4 regions of the Streptomyces albidicamelliae genome follow, and region 3 is predicted to be linked to each of the others. Evidence: riboswitches for the same ligand, from Rfam matches in the RefSeq annotation. Region 3 holds a riboswitch; each other region holds the start of a gene.

Region 1 (4,159 bases), 1.6 Mb from region 3:
AGGTCCTTCAGGTCCCGTACCAGGTAGGAGTTGACCTGGAGGAACTCACCCGAGAGCGTCTCGCGCTTGAACAGGTTGGAGACCTGCGGCTCGATGCACTCGTAGACGCCCGCGATGGAGGCGATGGTGGCGGTCGGGGCGATGGCGAGGAGCAGCGAGTTGCGCATGCCGACCGAGGCGATCCGCTCGCGCAGCGCCGCCCAGCGCTCCGGCCAGGCCGGCTCCACACCGTAGTGGTCGGGGTGCAGCACACCGCGGGCGGTACGGGTCTTCTCCCAGGCCGGCAGCGGGCCGTTGCGCTCGGCGAGGTCGGCGGACGCCTCGTAGGCGGCGAGCATGATGCGCTCGGCGATCCGCGTCGACAGGGCCTTCGCCTCGGGCGAGTCGAAGGGCAGCCGCAGCTTGAAGAAGACGTCCTGCAGACCCATCGCGCCGAGGCCCACCGGCCGCCACCTGGCGTTGGAGCGGCCCGCCTGCTCGGTCGGGTAGAAGTTGATGTCCACGACGCGGTCGAGGAAGGTGACGGCGGTGCGGACCGTCTCGTCCAGCCGCTCCCAGTCGATGCCGCCGTCGGCGACGAAGGCGCCCAGGTTGACCGAGCCCAGGTTGCAGACCGCGGTCTCGCCGTCGTCCGTGACCTCCAGGATCTCCGTGCAGAGGTTGGAGGAGTGGACGACGTGGCCCGGCTCGGCCGTCTGGTTGGCGGTGCGGTTGGCCGCGTCCTTGAAGGTCATCCAGCCGTTGCCGGTCTGCGCCAGCGTGCGCATCATGCGGCCGTACAGGTCACGGGCCGGGATGGTCTTCCGGGCCAGCCCGGCGGCCTCGGCCGCGCGGTACGCGGCGTCGAACTCCGCGCCCCACAGGTCCACCAGATCGGGCACGTCCGCCGGGGAGAACAGCGACCACTGCTCGTCGGCGTTGACGCGGCGCATGAACTCGTCCGGGATCCAGTGCGCCAGGTTCAGGTTGTGCGTACGGCGGGCGTCCTCACCGGTGTTGTCCCGCAGCTCCAGGAACTCCTCGATGTCGGAGTGCCAGGTCTCCAGGTACACCGCGGCCGCGCCCTTGCGCCGGCCGCCCTGGTTCACCGCGGCCACCGAGGCGTCCAGGGTCTTCAGGAACGGGACGATGCCGTTGGAGTGCCCGTTGGTGCCGCGGATCAGCGAACCGCGGCTGCGGATCCGGGAGTACGACAGACCGATGCCGCCCGCGTGCTTGGAGAGCCGCGCGACCTGGTGGTACCGGTCGTAGATGGAGTCCAGCTCGTCCAGCGGGGAGTCCAGCAGGTAGCAGGACGACATCTGCGGGTGCCGCGTACCGGAGTTGAACAGGGTGGGGGAGGACGGCAGGTAGTCGAGGCGGCTCATGAGCCCGTAGAGCGCCGCGACCTCGTCCACCGAGCGGACGGTGTCGTCCTCGGCCAGGCCGGCGGCGACCCGCAGCATGAAGTGCTGGGGCGTCTCGACGACCTTGCGGGTGAAGGGGTGCCGCAGCAGGTAGCGGCTGTGCAGGGTGCGCAGGCCGAAGTAGCCGAAGCGGTCGTCGGCGGCCCGGTCGACCAGCGCGTCCAGCCGCTCGGCGTGCACTCGGACGAACTCGGCGGTCCGGTCCGCGATGAGCCCCTCGCGGTGCCCCACGGCCACGGACTCGGTGAACGAGGTGACGCCCTGCGAGGCGGCCTCCTCGCGGATGGCGAGGGTCAGCAGACGGGCGGCCAGCCGGGAGTAGGCGGGGTCCTCGGAGATCAGGCCGGCGGCCGCCTCCGTGGCCAGCTCGCGCAACTCCGCCTCGTCGGCCCGAGCGGACCGGCCGCGCAGCGCGGCGGCGGCGACCCGGCCGGGGTCGGCGTCGGGGAGGTCGGCGGTCAGCTCGGTCAGGGTCCGCAGCAGCGCGGCACCGGGACCGTCGGTCTTCAGCTCGCTGACTGAAGCCGGGTCGGCTGGCGCGATGGTCACGTGGGGCTCTCCCTCGCTCGGCACAGGGCCTGGCGGAGGGCAGGGGGCAGCCACGAGCGCGCACGGCGTCGCGTCCACCGGCCCACTCCGCGAGGCCCGGACGTCTGTGAGCACCCGGACCGGACGGCCGGGCGCGCTGGCGGCAGGTCCTCGGACTGAACAGGCGTGCGGAGACACGCAAGTACACCGTTGCGGGACAGTTCCGGATTCGCACCGGATTCCCCTGCGGCGACAGCGAGCACGAGCATACATCTTGTGCTCGCCCGGCACGCCACCCCCAGATGTTGTGTCGCCGTCGGTTTCAGAGCGTCAACTGGTAGGTGAGAAGAGTGATGTCGCCGGCCTCCGGCCCGGGCGGCTGCGGTGCGCCGGGCGGAAACGGCGACGGGCCGCCGGATCTCCTCCGGCGGCCCGTCGCGCGGCTGCGGCTCAGTGACCGGTGCCCGCCGTCGCCGGCGGCAGCTCCACCTGGACGCCCGGGTCGCCCGCGTCCGCGGTGTAGTCCTCCGGCCGGGTCTGGTCGAGGCCCTCGGGGGCCTTCACGGCCTTCAGGACGAAGGTCAGGACCACGGTGACGACGACGTTCAGGACGAACGCGGTGAGGCCGATGTACCCGATCTCGCCGATACCCGGGATCTCCTTCGCGGAGCCGCCGAAGTGCTTCTGCGTCGGCGAGGCGACCCCGTACGCGGCGACCGTGCCGTACACCATGCCGACCGCCCAGCCGGCCAGCAGCGCCCAGCGGTGGAACCAGCGGGTGAACAGGCCGCCCACCAGGGCCGGGAAGGTCTGCAGGATCCAGATGCCGCCCAGCAGCTGGAAGTTGATGGCGACCGTCTTGTCCATGGTGAGGACGAAGACCAGCGCGCCCACCTTCACCAGCAGCGACACGATCTTGGAGACCTGGGCCTCCTGCCTGGGCGTGGCGTCCGGCTTGATGAAGTCCTTGTAGATGTTGCGGGTGAAGAGGTTGGCCGCCGCGATGGACATGATGGCCGCCGGCACGAGCGCGCCGATGCCGATCGCCGCGAAGGCCACGCCCGCGAACCAGTCCGGGAACATGTCCTCGAACAGCTGCGGGATCGCCAGCTGCCCGTTGGTCACCTTCACCCCGGCCGCGATCGCCATGAAGCCCAGCAGCGCCAGCAGGCCCAGCATGAGCGAGTACAGCGGCAGGATGGTGGTGTTCCGGCGGATCACCTCACGGCTCCTGGACGACAGGGTCGCGGTGATCGAGTGCGGGTACATGAACAGCGCGAGGGCCGAGCCGAGCGCCAGCGTGGCGTAGGTCCACTGGCCCGCCTCGGGCGGGACGAGGGCGCCGCGCGGTTTGCCGGTGGCCGGGTTGACCTGGCTGAACGCGTCGCCCGCCTTGGCGAAGACGTCGTCGAAGCCGCCCAGCTTGATCGGGATGTAGATGATCGCCACCGCGATGACGATGTAGATCAGCGCGTCCTTGACGAACGCGATCAGCGCGGGCGCGCGCAGGCCGGAGGAGTACGTGTAGGCCGCGAGCACACCGAAGGCGATGAGCAGCGGGAGGTCCTTCACGAACCAGTTGGTGTTCTCGCCGCCGCCGACGCCCATCACGTCGAGCACCGCCTGGATGCCCACGAGCTGCAGCGCGATGTACGGCATCGTCGCCAGGATGCCGGTGAGCGCCACCGCCAGCGACAGGCCCTTCGAGCCGAACCGGCCGCGCACGAAGTCCGAGGTGGTCACGTAGCCGTGCTTGTGCGAGACGGACCACAGGCGCGGCAGGAAGGTGAAGATCAGCGGGTACACCAGGATCGTGTACGGCACCGCGAAGAAGCCGGACGCGCCCGCCGCGTAGATGGCCGCCGGGACGGCGACGAAGGTGTAGGCCGTGTACAGGTCACCGCCCAGCAGGAACCAGGTTACCCAGGTGCCGAACGACCGGCCGCCCAGGCCCCATTCGTCCAGGGAGTGCTCGTTCTCGGCCCGGCGCCAGCGCGCGGCCAGGAAGCCCATGACCGTGACGGCCAGGAAGAAGAAGATGAAGACGCCGAGCGCGACGCCGTTGACCCCGTCCTTCACTGCGCGGCACCCCCCTTCGCACCGTTGCGGGAACGCTGGTCGTGCTGCCACAGCTTGTACGCGGTCATCGTGAGCGCGGTGGAGATCAGCACCCAGAGCATCTGGTACCAGTAGAAGAACGGGATCCCGATGAACGTGGGGTCCGT
Region 2 (4,159 bases), 910 kb from region 3:
CGGAGCCGCGGTGATCCCGGCGACGGTCATGTGGCCGCTGGTCAGCGTTCCGGTCTTGTCCAGGACCACGATGTCGACGTGCCGGAGTGCCTCCAGGGTCCGCGGACCACGGACCAGTACGCCCAGTTGGGCCCCGCGGCCGGTCGCGGCCATGAGGGCGGTGGGCGTGGCCAGGCCGAGCGCGCAGGGGCAGGCCACGACGAGTACGGCCACGCACGCGGTGATCGCCGCCTGGGGGTCGGCTCCGGCGCCGAGCCAGAACCCGAGCACGGTGACGGCGACGGTCAGCACGACGGGTACGAACACCCCGGCCACCGCGTCGGCCAGTCGTTGCGCCCGCGCCTTGCCCGCCTGGGCGTCGGTCACCAGCCGGGTGATCCGGGCCAGTCGGGTGTCGCTCCCGACGGCGGTGGCTCGCACCAGGAGCAGACCACCGGCGTTGACCGCACCGCCGACCAGGGCCGATCCTGGCCCCACCTCGACCGGCTCGCTCTCGCCGGTGACCAGGGACAGATCCAGGGCGGAACTGCCCTCCACCACCAGGCCGTCGGTGGCGACCCGCTCACCGGGGCGCACGGCGAAGACCTGCCCCACCCGCAGCTGTTCGAGGGGCACGGAACGCTCGCCGTGCCCGTCCCGTACGGACACCTCCTTGGCGGCCAGCTCCGCCAGCGACCGCAGGGCGGCTCCGGTCCCTCGTCCCGCCCGTGCCTCCAGGAACCGTCCGGCGAGCACGAACAGCGGGACGCCGACCGCGGCTTCGAGGTACACGTGCGCGGGGCCTTCCGACGCGGACGGCAGCAGACTGAACGGCATCCGCATCCCCGGGTCGCCCGCTCCCCCGAGGAACAGCGCGTACGCCGACCAGGAGAAGGACGCCACCACACCCAGCGACACGAGGGTGTCCATGGTGGCCGCCGAGTGGCGCAGTCCGCGCACGGCCCGTACGTGGAACGGCCAGGCGCTCCACACCGCGACCGGGGCCGCCAGCACGAAGCACAGCCACTGCCAGTTCCGGAACTGCAGGGAGGGCGCCATCGACAGGACCAGGACGGGAACGGCGAGCAGCGCGGTGACCACGAGCCGCTCGCGCTCCCGCCGCGCGGCGGCCTCGGCGTCCCTCTCGCGGCCGTCGGTCCCTTCGCGCCCGTCCGGTACGGCGGCCTCGGGCAGCGCGGCCTCGTACCCCGCCTGTCCGACCGCCGTGACGAGGTCCTCCGCGGGGACGTCCGCCGGATGGCTGACCCGGGCGCGTCCGGTGGCGAGGTTGACGGTGGCCGTGACCCCGTCGAGTCCGGTCAGCTTCTTCTCCACCCGGCGGACGCACGCGGCACACGTCATGCCGCTGACCGTCAGATCCGTGACCACCAGCGGCGCCGGGATCTCGGCCCCCATCACTCACCGCCGCCGTGCATGCCGGGCATGTCACCCGTGCCGCCCCCGCTGCTTCCGCCGCCTCCGGAGCCGCGCATCCCGGGCGCCACCGGCCCGGTGGCCGATCCCACGGCGTACGACACCGAGAAGACCAGCACCAGCAGCAACAGGAAGCCGCAAAGCTTGGGCGGGGGCAGGAGCGTGCGGGGAACCCCGGCCGCGCGGCGGGAGGGGTGTCGGGACTCGGCCATGCTCGACCTTCCTGGTCGCTCGAACCGTCGTACGGCGCAGCAGGTCGCAGCCGTACCGCTCCAGCAGTCGGACGGATCGGTGGCCGAGTTCCCGCACGGGACGATGGCGTAGGCCACATGGCGTACGCGTGCGGGGCTCGACGTCAGCCGGTGTCCGCGGAGCGGGTGTTCCAGCGTTCCTCGATCCTGGCCAGGCGCCAGTAGGCGATGGCCACCGCCCAGACCACCACGAACAGACCGACGATGACGTAGCCGACGCTGTCCAGGTTCAGTCCCGCTATCCAGCCGGTGACGCCGTCACTCAGGCCGAGCTTGTCGTGCAGGACGCCGACCAGCTCGATGGTGCCGACGAAGAACGCGACGGCGATGGACAGGCCGGTGATCGTGAGGTTGTAGAACACCTTGCGGACGGGGTTGGAGAACGCCCACTGGTAGGCGAAGTTCATGAACGTGCCGTCGAGGGTGTCGAACAGGCTCATGCCCGCGGCGAACAGCAGGGGCAGGCACAGCACCGCGTACCAGGGCAGCCCGGCGGCCGCGCCGTTGCCGGCCAGGGCGAGGAGCAGGACCTCGGTCGTGGTGTCGAAGCCGATCCCGAAGAGGAAGCCGAGGGGGAACATCTGGCCCGGGCGGCGGATGGACCTGGTGAGCCGTCCCAGGACGCGGTTCATGAACCCGCGTGAGTCGAGGTGCGCCTGCAGTTCGGCCTCGTCGTACTGGCCGGCGCGCATGGCCCGGAAGACCCGGAGGATGCCGAACAGCGCCACGAGGTTGAGGGCGGCGATGAGGTACAGGAAGGACCCCGAGACCGTGGTGCCCACGGTGCCCAGGACCTGGTGGGTGCGGGAGCCGTCGTTCATCAGGGTGCCGGCGAGCTTCGCACCGCCGGCGACCAGGGCGGCCATCGCGACCACGACGCTGGAGTGCCCGAGGGCGAACCAGAAGCCCACGGAGACGGGCCGTTTGCCGTCGGCCATCAGCTTGCGGGTGGTGTTGTCGATCGCGGCGATGTGGTCGGCGTCGAAGGCGTGCCGCATGCCGAGCGTGTACGCGGTGACGCCCAGCCCGACCCCGAACGCCTTGGTGCCGACCTCATAGTGACGGGGTATCACCAGCAGGAAGAGGATCCCGAAGGCGACGACGTGCAGTGCCACGATCACGGCCAGGAGTCCCGCGGTGCGGACGGTGTCCTCGCGACGCCAGCGGAAGGACGGTTCGGCGTCGGTTTCGGGCACGCCTTGGGACACGGTCATGCGGTCACGCTCCAGCACCTCGTGGATCAGCTTCGTGATGCCGTGGCCGGTCTCCTGGCTGACGGGTCGACGCGCCCGCCCCTGCCTTCCCGGCCGTGCGGCCAGTGGCATACGTGGGGCGGGAACTCCCCGATCACAGTGGCGAGGGCCGCTCCGGCCTGAGCCCCTGAGGGCTGTCACCGGTCTTCCCGAACACCACGGCCCGTCCACCCTAGAAGGCCGGGGTCGTCAGCTGCAAGATTGCACAACTGCTCAGGTATGGAGGCGAACGCCCGGGGCTGCGATGATGGCGGCATGCATCTCGTCCCCGCGGACCGTTCCGGGCGGCGCACCATCGACGGCCACCGGGTCTGTGACGCCATCGCCGCCGTCGGCGAGCCCGAGCGGGTGCGCACCTGGGCCGACCGCTTCTCCCTGCTCTCCGATCCCGGTCGGCTGTCCCTGCTGCTCGCCGTCCACGAGGCCGGTCCCATCGCCGTCTCCGACCTCGCCGTGGCCACCGGCATGCGCGACACGACCGTCTCGCAGGCACTGCGCCTGCTGCGGGCCGCGGGAGTGGTCGAGGGCCGCAAGGACGGCCGGATCGTGCGCTACCACCTCGTCGACGGCCCGGTGGCCGCGCTGCTGGAGCACTGCAAGTCGGCCGGCACCGGCGACGGCCGCGTACGGCCCCACCGGTCCGAGGAGTAGGGCGTCGTACGCGGCTGCGCACCGGTGACGCGGCGCGGTCGTCGGGATCCCGGCCGGTGCCTGTGCCGGCCGGAGCCCTCAGTCGCGGATGCGGGCGTTGAGCCGGGCGGCCTGCCGCGTCAGGTGGTCGCGTTCCGCCAGGTTGGGAGCCTTGTGAGCCGCTTCGGCGTACAGGCGTGCCGCCGTCACCACGTCCCCGTCGCGCTCGTGCAGGTACGCCGACACGGCCGAGTGGCGGGGCAGCGAGGCGTCCAGCTCCGCCAGCGCGGCGAGCCCGGCCCGCGGGCCGTCCGCCTCGCCGACGGCGACGGCACGGTTGAGCCGGACGACGGGGCTGTCCGTGAGCCGTACCAACTCGTCGTACCACTCGACGATCTGCACCCAGTCCGTGTCCTGCGCACGCTGCGCGTCCGCGTGCAGGGCGGCGACGGCGGCCTGGGCCTGGAACTCGCCCAGCCGGTCCCTCGACAGGGCCGCCTGCAGGATGGTGATGCCCTCGGCGATCGCCTTCGTGTCCCAGCGGCCGCGGTCCTGTTCGGCGAGCGGCACCAGGCTGCCGTCCGGCCGGGTCCGGGCGGGCCGCCGGGCATG
Region 3 (4,159 bases):
GCCGGGCCACTCCCGGTACCCGGTGCCGGCCCGCGCACCCGGTGAAGCAGCAGGAGGAACAGGCACGTGACCAGCCGCGTCACCCTCGTCTCGCCCGCGACGAGCCCGTCGATGCGCAGGGCCCGCTTCGACGACGGCGACTCGCTCGACGAGGCCGGGGCGGCCGGCGCCCGCTCCGCCGCCGGGTGCCTGCGCGCTCCCGGCCGGGTGCTGACCTCGCCCAGCGTGCGCTGCCGGGAGACGGCCGGGGCGCTGGGCCTCGTCGGTGCGCGGGACTCCGCGCCGGCGGGTCTGGACGCGGGCCGCTGGCGGGGCCGCACCCTGGAGGAGGTGGGGGCCGCCGAACCGGAGGCCGTGGGCCGCTGGCTCACCGACGCCGGATCCGCGCCCCACGGTGGCGAGTCGGTACGGGAGATGTGCGAACGGGTCGGGCGGTGGCTGGACGCCGTACAGGGGACGGACGGCCGCACCCTCGCCGTGGTCGAGCCGGAGGTCGTACGGGCCGCGGTCGTGCACGTCCTCGGTCTGCCCGCGGACGCCTTCTGGCGGCTGGACGTGCCGCCGTTGACGGCGACGGAACTGAGCGGCCGGGCCGGACGGTGGAATCTGCGGCTCGGCCGGCCGCTGACCGGACAGGACGCGGCCGCCGCCCCCTGAGCCGGGCGGTCGCCGTGGCTCAGGAGGCCGCCTCCGGGACCGTCAGTGCGGGGCGGGAACCGTCCGCCCCGAAGACGCCTTCGCCGGCCGGGGGTTCAGCTGCCGCTCGGCCAACTCGCCGAAGAGCAGGCCGAATGAGGCCCACAGGACGGTCTGGATGGCCAGGGTGGAGAGCCGGAACCGCCACAGCAGGCGGGCCGGGAAGTGCGCGGGCAGTTCGTTGACGGCGGGCAGGAAGGCGTAGGCGAGCCCGATGACCACGACGAAGGCGGCCATCGCGGCGACGGTCGCCCACCAGTTGCCCAGACGGGGCGCGAGACGCTTGCCGAGGATGGTGGCGCCCACCGCGAGGAGCACGCTGAGGGCCATCATCAGGAAGAACAGGGTGGTCCGCTTGCCGATGGTCTCGGGCTGACCGACGGACGGCGGGTTGGCCGGGTACTTCAGGAACGGTACGACGTACACGGCGACCAGCGCGCAGCCGGACAGCAGCAGCGCGGTCGCCCGCGGGCTGAACCGGCCGACACGGCCGAGCGCGAAGGAGTACGCGAGCGCGGCGATGCCGCCGAAGGCGACCCCGTAGACGAGGACACCCGTGGCGAGGCCGGCGGTGGCCTGCAGGGAGCGGGAGACGACTTCCATCTCGTGCTCGTGCGCGTGGGCGTCCTCGAAGGCGATCGCCTGGTCGACGCTCGGCTCACCGAGGAGGTAGGCCACGACGAGGGCGAGCACGCCGGCCACGAGGCCGGCGAGCATGCCCCGCACGAGAAGGTTTCTTACCGTTGCGGAGTTCATGGTGCGCGGAGTCCCTCGCGTCAGTGGCAGGGGAAGCCGAGCAGGTGGCGGGCGTCGTGCACCCACTCGTGGACGTCGGTGCCGTTGAACACGGAGGTGGCGCCCTGTTCGGCGCCGACGAAGTAGAGCAGGACGAGCATCAGGACGCCGAAGAAGACCGCCCAGGGTGCTATCGCCTTCAGCGGCAGCGTGGCGGGAACGGCGGGGGTGGTGGCTGTCGGCTGAGCGACGGTCTGCGCCATGGCAGGACCTCCTCTGGGAGTTCGCGTCCCATCTCGGTGGTGCACAGGACGACGGCCACGGGTCTGACTCGGCGGACCACCCCGAGGGGTGTCCCGCATACAGTGGCGCGACCGTGCCGGATTCCCACCGGCTTCCGTCTCGCCGTCGTCGATATCGGACAGACCGTACCGCGAGACGCGTGCGCGGCCAAGACCGCGTCCACAGTCGTGATCTTCCTCTCGTGACGGTACGTCAGTTCCGGGTCTCAGGGGGAAGCCGTGGGGCGGCCGTTCCGTCCGGCGCGCCTATGGCGCCACGGGGTCGCCGTCTCCCAGTTGCAGCCACCACACGTCGTCGTGGTCGCGGCTGATCCCCAGGGTCTGCCGCCGGCCGTCGCCGAAGCGGAGTTCCACACCGGCCAGGTCCGGTACGGCCGGATCCCGCACGATCGCCTCGGCCGCTCCGCCGGCGTGCGCGCGGTAGCGGTCGACCAGGTCGCGCGCGGCCCGGTCGCGTCCGGTGTACCAGGGGGCGCCCAGGTCGGCCAGGCCGTCGGCGTCACCGGCCCTCAGGCGCTGGACGTACACCTCGAGGAGCAGCCGGGCCTCGTCCGCGACCTCCCCGGCCTCGGGATAGCGGGACTTCTCGGGACGCACGGTGAGGTGCACCGCCGGTCCGCCGCTCAGGGCGTACGGGGCGGGATCGCGGACCAGCCACCAGGTGAGCACCGTCGTCACCAGGACGGCCGGGGCCACGGCCGTCGCCCAGAGGTTTCGTCTTCTCATGCGGTGGATCCATGCCTTACAGGGACCTGACAATACGCAGAGGATATCCACAGGTTCCGGGGCTCCTTCACGCATGGGCGAGGGACTACTCCGGAAGCACGAGCCGGGCCGTCTCCCCCGGCCGGACCCCGACCGCCAGGTCCCGCAGACGGAGGTCGATGGGGCCGCGGCCGGAGGCCGGTACGGCGATCTCCAGCAGGCCGCTGCGCAGGCGCAGGTGGACGCCCCAGTGGCCGTGGTAGCGGATGGCGAAGCCGTAGGAGGAGAGTTCGGGCAGCGGGACGGGGTCGAGGCGCAGGGCGCCGCCCCGGGTCTCCAGGCCGGTCAGCCCGCGCTGGACGAGGTCGAGCGTGCCGGCCATGGCGCCGAGGTGGATGCCCTCCCCGGTGGTGCCGCCCTGGAGGTCGGCGATGTCGCCGCGCAGCGCCTCCTGGACGAAGGCCCAGGCGTCGGTGCGGCGGGCCCGGGCCAGGATCCAGCCGTGGACCAGGCCGCTGAGGGTGGAGCCGTGACTGGTGCGGTGCAGGTAGTGGTCCACGGTCGCGGTCCAGGTCCGCTCGTCCAGCGGGTAGCCCAACCGGTCGAACAGGGAGCGTAGTTCGGGTGGGGCGAAGAGGTAGCCGAGCATCAGCACGTCGGCCTGCTTGGACGCCTTGTACCGGTTGACGGTGTCGCCCTCCGCCTCCAGGATCCGGTCCAGGCGGCGGATGTCGCCGTACCGTTTCCGGTAGCCGTCCCAGTCCAGCTCGGCGAGGCCGGCGTACCCCTCGAACTGGCTGATCACCCCGTCGTGGAAGGGGACGTGCAGGGTGCGCGAGACCTCCTCCCAGCGGGCGGGCTCGTCCTCGGCCAGGCCGACGGCCTCGGTGAGTTCGCGGCGGCGTGGCTCGGGCAGGGCGCGCAGCAGCTCCAGCGCGCGGTCGAGCACCCAGGCGGCGGTGACGTTGGTGTACGCGTTGTCGTCCAGGCCCGGCCGGCTCGCGCCGGGATAGGCGTCGTGGTACTCGTCGGGGCCGACCACGCCACGGATGCGGTACCGGCCGAGGTGGGGGTCGTAGCCGGCGGAGTCCGCCCAGAAACGGGCGATCTGGAGCAGCATCTCGGCGCCCTCGCCGTGCAGGAAGTCGAGGTCGCCGGTCGCCTCCCAGTACTGCCACACGTTGTACGCGACGGCCGAGCCCACGTGGTGCTGGAGCCGGGAGTGGTCGGGCAGCCAGCGGCCGGAGCGCGGGTTGAGGTGGAGCTGCTGGGTCTCCTCGCGGCCGTCGCTGCCGCTCTGCCAGGGATACCGCGCGCCGCGCCGGCCGAGTTCGTGGGCGGCGTGGCAGGCGGCGTCCAGCCGGCGGTGGCGGTAGCGCAGCAGGGCGCGGGAGACCTCGGGCAGGTGCAGGTTGAGGTAGGGCAGGACGAAGAGTTCGTCCCAGAAGACGTGTCCGCGGTAGGCCTCGCCGTGCAGTCCGCGCGCGGGGACGCCGACGTCGAGGTCGGCGGTGTGCGGGGAGAGGGTCTGCAGCAGGTGGAACAGGTGCAGGCGCAGGATGCTGCCCGCCTCGCCGGGCACCTCCAGCGCGGTGCGCCGCCACAGCTGGTCCCAGGCCGCCGCGTGTGTCTCCAGCAGTTCGTCGAAGCCGGGCGCGTCCCGGACCCGGTCGACCGCGGCACGGAGCGGGTCGCCGATGGCGGGGTCGCGGGAGGTGTGC
Region 4 (4,159 bases), 4.9 Mb from region 3:
GGGAACAGCCGCGCCTTCTCCTCCCACGCCCTGTGGATCGCCCGGCACGGCGGTGAAGCCCCGGGGGAGCTGCCCGGCGGATGGCGGCGCTGGACGTTCTGGCAGTACGGGGTCAAGGGCGGGCTGCCGGGTGACCAGAATCTCTTCCACGGCCCGGCGGGCCGGCTGCGGAGCTTCGCCCGGGGCTGAGACCCAAGGGGCGCTTGAGTCGACCAGGCCGGAAGCGGACAAGCGGAACCCCGAACACTCGTTACAGTCACCATGACGCCGGACCCAGTTCATCTTCCGTTCACCCAGGTTGCCTACGGTCGACCAGCCAACGACCTCGAACGATTGCCTGGGTAAATGGAAAGCTTCTCGCTGATCCTCGCGATAGTGGTGGTAACCGCTCTCGCGTTCGATTTCACGAACGGTTTCCACGACACCGCGAACGCGATGGCCACCACCATCTCGACAGGCGCCCTGAAGCCCAAGATCGCGGTGACCATGTCCGCCGCCCTCAACCTTGTGGGCGCATTCCTCTCCGTGGAGGTCGCCAACACGATCTCCAAGGGTCTCGTCGACGAGACCGGCATCCGTCCCGAGGTCATCTTCGCCGCCCTGGTCGGCGCGATCCTCTGGAATCTGCTGACCTGGCTGGTGGGCCTGCCGTCCAGTTCCTCGCACGCCCTGATGGGCGGCCTGATCGGCGCCACCGTCGCCTCGGCCGGCTTCGGCGCGGTCCACGGCGAGGTCCTGGTGACCAAGGTGCTGCTGCCCGCGGTCGCCGCGCCGATCGTGGCGGGCCTCGCGGCCATGCTGGCCACCCGCTTCTCGTACGGCATCGGCGGCAAGGCCGAGGCCGAGGCCACGCGCAAGGGCTACCGCGCCGGCCAGATCGCCTCCGCCGGCCTGGTCTCCCTCGCCCACGGCACCAACGACGCCCAGAAGACGATGGGCATCATCACCCTCGCGCTGATCGCGGGCGGTGCCATCTCCCCCGGCTCCAACCCTCCCACCTGGGTCATCCTCTCCGCGGGTCTGGCCATCGCGCTCGGCACCTACATCGGCGGCTGGCGCATCATCCGCACCATGGGCAAGGGCCTGACCGACCTGGAGCCGCGCCAGGGCTTCGCCGCCCAGACCAGCGCCGCGACCGCCATCCTGGCCTCCTCGCACCTCGGTTTCTCCCTCTCCACCACCCACGTCGTCTCCGGCTCGGTGATGGGCGCGGGTCTGGGCCGCAAGGGCGGTGTGGTCCGCTGGTCCACCGCGACCCGGATGTTCGTCGCCTGGGCGCTGACCCTGCCGGCCGCCGCGCTGGTCGGCGCGGGCGCCGAGTCCGTCACTGACCTGGGTGACTGGGGCACCGCCGTCGTCGCGGTCTTCCTGGTCTCCGCCAGCGCCGCGATCTGGAAGCTCTCCCGCCGCGAGGTCGTCGACCACACCAACGTCGTCGCCGAGACCGAGGAGCCGGCCGGCGTGGTGACCACCGCCATCGCCGCCGTGATCCCGCCGCCCGCCGGCACGGTCGCCGAGGACCCGGCCGTCGCCTTCCCGCACCAGTCCACCGGCCCGGGCCGGGTCGCCGACCCCGCCTCCGCCGCCCCGGCTACGCCGCCGGCCGCCACCGTCTGACCCCGGCACCCCGGTTACTGAAGGAAGCATCCCCATGAAGATCGACTGGGCGGCCCTCGGCTCCGTCTTCGGCGTCAGCCTCGTGGTCACGGTGGGCCTGGTGGCCCTGTTCACCCTCGGTATCAAGGGCCTGGCCCGGCGCGAACAGGCCGCGGCCCAGGGCGACTCCGCCGCCCTCGCCGTCACCGGCGCGTACGTCTGCTTCGCCGCCTGCGCGGCCGCGGTGGCGTACGGCATGTATCTCATCGTCGCCAAGGCCTGACCCGGCGTCCGCCGCACGGCGGACGCGAACGAGCACCGCAGAGGCTCCCCTCCCCGCCCGGGAGGGGAGCCTCCGGCATGCTCGCCCGCCCCACGATGTGGGGATCGGCACACTCTCCCCACGCAGGTCAAAGGCAAGTTGACGGCCCTTCCGGGCGCGTGGTGGACTGCCCAGGCCATGTACGGCGGCAAGAGAGGAAGCCGGTGCGAATCCGGCGCGGTCCCGCCACTGTGACCGGGGAAGAACCCCCGGGAGCCAGGAACTCTCACCGCCGGATCAGTCGAACCAGGGCGCGGACACCCTGAGTGAGGACACGTATCGCCATGCTCGGCTGCCGATCGAGGACCAGTACCAGGCCCGCCCCTGTGCCCACGGCCGGCTGAGCCGATGGGTGCCGATCGCTCCTACGCGTACGGCGCCGCCGCCGGCCTTCTCGGTGACCTGCTCCTCGGCGATCCCCGCCGCGGGCATCCCGTCGCCGCGTTCGGACGGGCGGCCGGGGCCGTGGAGAGCGCGCTGTGGCACGACCACCGCGGCTGGGGGACGCTGCACACCGCCGTGTGCGCCGGTGGCGCCGTGGCCCTGGGCGCGCTGGCCACACGCGCCGTACGCCCCTCCCCCGCCGCCGCGGCCGCGCTGACCGCCGCCGCCACCTGGTCGGTCGTCGGCGGGACTTCGCTCGCCCGGGAGGCCCGGGCCATCGGGCACGCCCTGGAGACCGGGGACGTCGACGCGGCCCGCGCGCGGCTGCCTCATCTGTGCGGCCGGGACCCGCAGGCGCTGGACGCCGACGGGATCGCCCGGGCCGTGGTCGAGTCGGTCGCCGAGAACACGTCCGACGCCGTGGTGGGCGCCCTGGTGTGGGGTGCCGTCGCCGGAGTGCCGGGGCTGCTCGGCTTCCGGGCGGTCAACACCCTGGACGCGATGGTGGGTCACCGGTCGCCCCGGTTCCGGCGCTACGGCTGGGCCTCCGCCCGCCTGGACGACCTCGCCGGCTGGCCCGGGGCCCGGCTGACCGCCGTACTCGCCGCCGCGGCCGGCCCCGATCCGCGCGGTGCCCTGCGTGCCTGGAAGGCCGACGCGCACCGGCACCCGAGCCCCAACGCCGGGCCCGTGGAGGCCTCGTTCGCGGGCGCCCTCGGAGTCCGCCTGGGCGGGACGCTGTCCTACGGCGGCCGGGTCGAGCACCGCCCGGTGCTCAACGGCCGGACCGGGCGCGCCGTCCGGGCCACCGACATCGACCGGGCCGTACGGCTCTCCCGCCGCGTCGGCCTGCTCGCGCTCGGCGTCACCGTCGCCGCGCGCCGACTCGTGAAGGGACGTGGGAAGTGAACGGGGGTCTCCTCGTCGCCGGCACCACCTCCGACGCCGGCAAGAGCGTCGTGACGGCCGGGATCTGCCGGTGGCTGGTGCGCCAGGGGGTGAAGGTCGCGCCGTTCAAGGCGCAGAACATGTCCCTCAACTCCTTCGTGACCCGGGAGGGTGCGGAGATCGGGCGGGCGCAGGCCATGCAGGCGCAGGCGTGCCGGATCGAGCCGACCGCGCAGATGAACCCGGTGCTGCTGAAGCCGGGCGGCGAGCAGAGCAGCCAGGTGGTGCTGCTGGGCCGGCCGGTGGGCGAGATGAGCGCGCGCGGGTACCACGGCGGGCGCCAGCAGCGGCTGCTGGGCACGGTGCTGGACTGCCTGGCCGAGTTGCGGGGCACGTATGACGCGGTGATCTGTGAGGGGGCGGGAAGCCCGGCCGAGATCAACCTGCGGCGGACCGACATCGTCAACATGGGCGTCGCGCGGGGCGCCGGGCTGCCGGTGCTGGTGGTGGGGGACATCGACCGCGGGGGCGTCTTCGCCTCCTTCTTCGGCACGGTCGCCCTGCTCTCCCCCGAGGACCAGCAGCTGGTCGCCGGGTTCCTGGTGAACAAGTTCCGGGGCGATGTCAGCCTGCTGGAGCCGGGGTTGGACATGCTGCACGGCCTGACCGGGCGGCACACCTACGGCGTCCTGCCGTTCCGGCACGGCCTCGGCATCGACGAGGAGGACGGACTGCGCGTGTCGCTGCGCGGCACGGTCCGGGAGTCCGCCGTCGCGCCCCCGGTCGGTGAGGACGTGCTGCGGGTCGCCGTGTGCGCGATCCCGCTGATGTCCAACTTCACCGACGTGGACGCGCTCGCCGCCGAACCGGGTGTCGTGGTGCGGTTCGTGGACCGCCCGGAGGAGCTGGCGGACGCCGACCTCGTGGTGGTCCCGGGCACGCGCGGGACCGTACGGGCGCTCCAGTGGC

Evidence for each region. A riboswitch is a leader RNA that binds a small molecule or an ion and turns the genes downstream of it on or off. The one in region 3 is predicted to bind cobalamin.
Region 1: linked by a shared signal. The riboswitch ahead of N8I86_RS25215 (ribonucleoside-diphosphate reductase subunit alpha) and the one ahead of N8I86_RS32105 (CbtB domain-containing protein) in region 3 are both predicted to bind cobalamin.
Region 2: linked by a shared signal. The riboswitch ahead of N8I86_RS36160 (Nickel transporter NicT) and the one ahead of N8I86_RS32105 (CbtB domain-containing protein) in region 3 are both predicted to bind cobalamin.
Region 4: linked by a shared signal. The riboswitch ahead of N8I86_RS10310 (cobalamin biosynthesis protein) and the one ahead of N8I86_RS32105 (CbtB domain-containing protein) in region 3 are both predicted to bind cobalamin.

What each region holds. Positions count from the first base shown of each region.
Region 1 is NZ_CP106795.1:5,490,186-5,494,344, forward strand. Features, by position in the region: gene N8I86_RS25215 (ribonucleoside-diphosphate reductase subunit alpha) at 1-1,955, opposite strand, end outside; cobalamin riboswitch at 2,080-2,207, opposite strand; gene mctP (monocarboxylate uptake permease MctP) at 2,385-4,013, opposite strand; gene N8I86_RS25225 (DUF3311 domain-containing protein) at 4,010-4,159, opposite strand, start outside.
Region 2 is NZ_CP106795.1:7,999,696-8,003,854, reverse strand. Features, by position in the region: gene N8I86_RS36170 (heavy metal translocating P-type ATPase) at 1-1,395, opposite strand, end outside; gene N8I86_RS36165 (hypothetical protein) at 1,395-1,625, opposite strand; gene N8I86_RS36160 (Nickel transporter NicT) at 1,769-2,878, opposite strand; cobalamin riboswitch at 2,906-3,093, opposite strand; gene N8I86_RS36155 (ArsR/SmtB family transcription factor) at 3,173-3,568, shown strand; gene N8I86_RS36150 (RNA polymerase sigma factor) at 3,647-4,159, opposite strand, start outside.
Region 3 is NZ_CP106795.1:7,090,335-7,094,493, reverse strand. Features, by position in the region: gene N8I86_RS32115 (histidine phosphatase family protein) at 67-657, shown strand; gene N8I86_RS32110 (CbtA family protein) at 700-1,452, opposite strand; gene N8I86_RS32105 (CbtB domain-containing protein) at 1,473-1,694, opposite strand; cobalamin riboswitch at 1,731-1,874, opposite strand; gene N8I86_RS32100 (hypothetical protein) at 1,980-2,459, opposite strand; gene N8I86_RS32095 (glycoside hydrolase family 65 protein) at 2,545-4,159, opposite strand, start outside.
Region 4 is NZ_CP106795.1:2,209,018-2,213,176, forward strand. Features, by position in the region: partial or broken gene N8I86_RS10295 (lysozyme) at 1-189, shown strand, start outside; gene N8I86_RS10300 (inorganic phosphate transporter) at 346-1,617, shown strand; gene N8I86_RS10305 (hypothetical protein) at 1,652-1,879, shown strand; cobalamin riboswitch at 2,024-2,164, shown strand; gene N8I86_RS10310 (cobalamin biosynthesis protein) at 2,267-3,211, shown strand; gene N8I86_RS10315 (cobyric acid synthase) at 3,208-4,159, shown strand, end outside.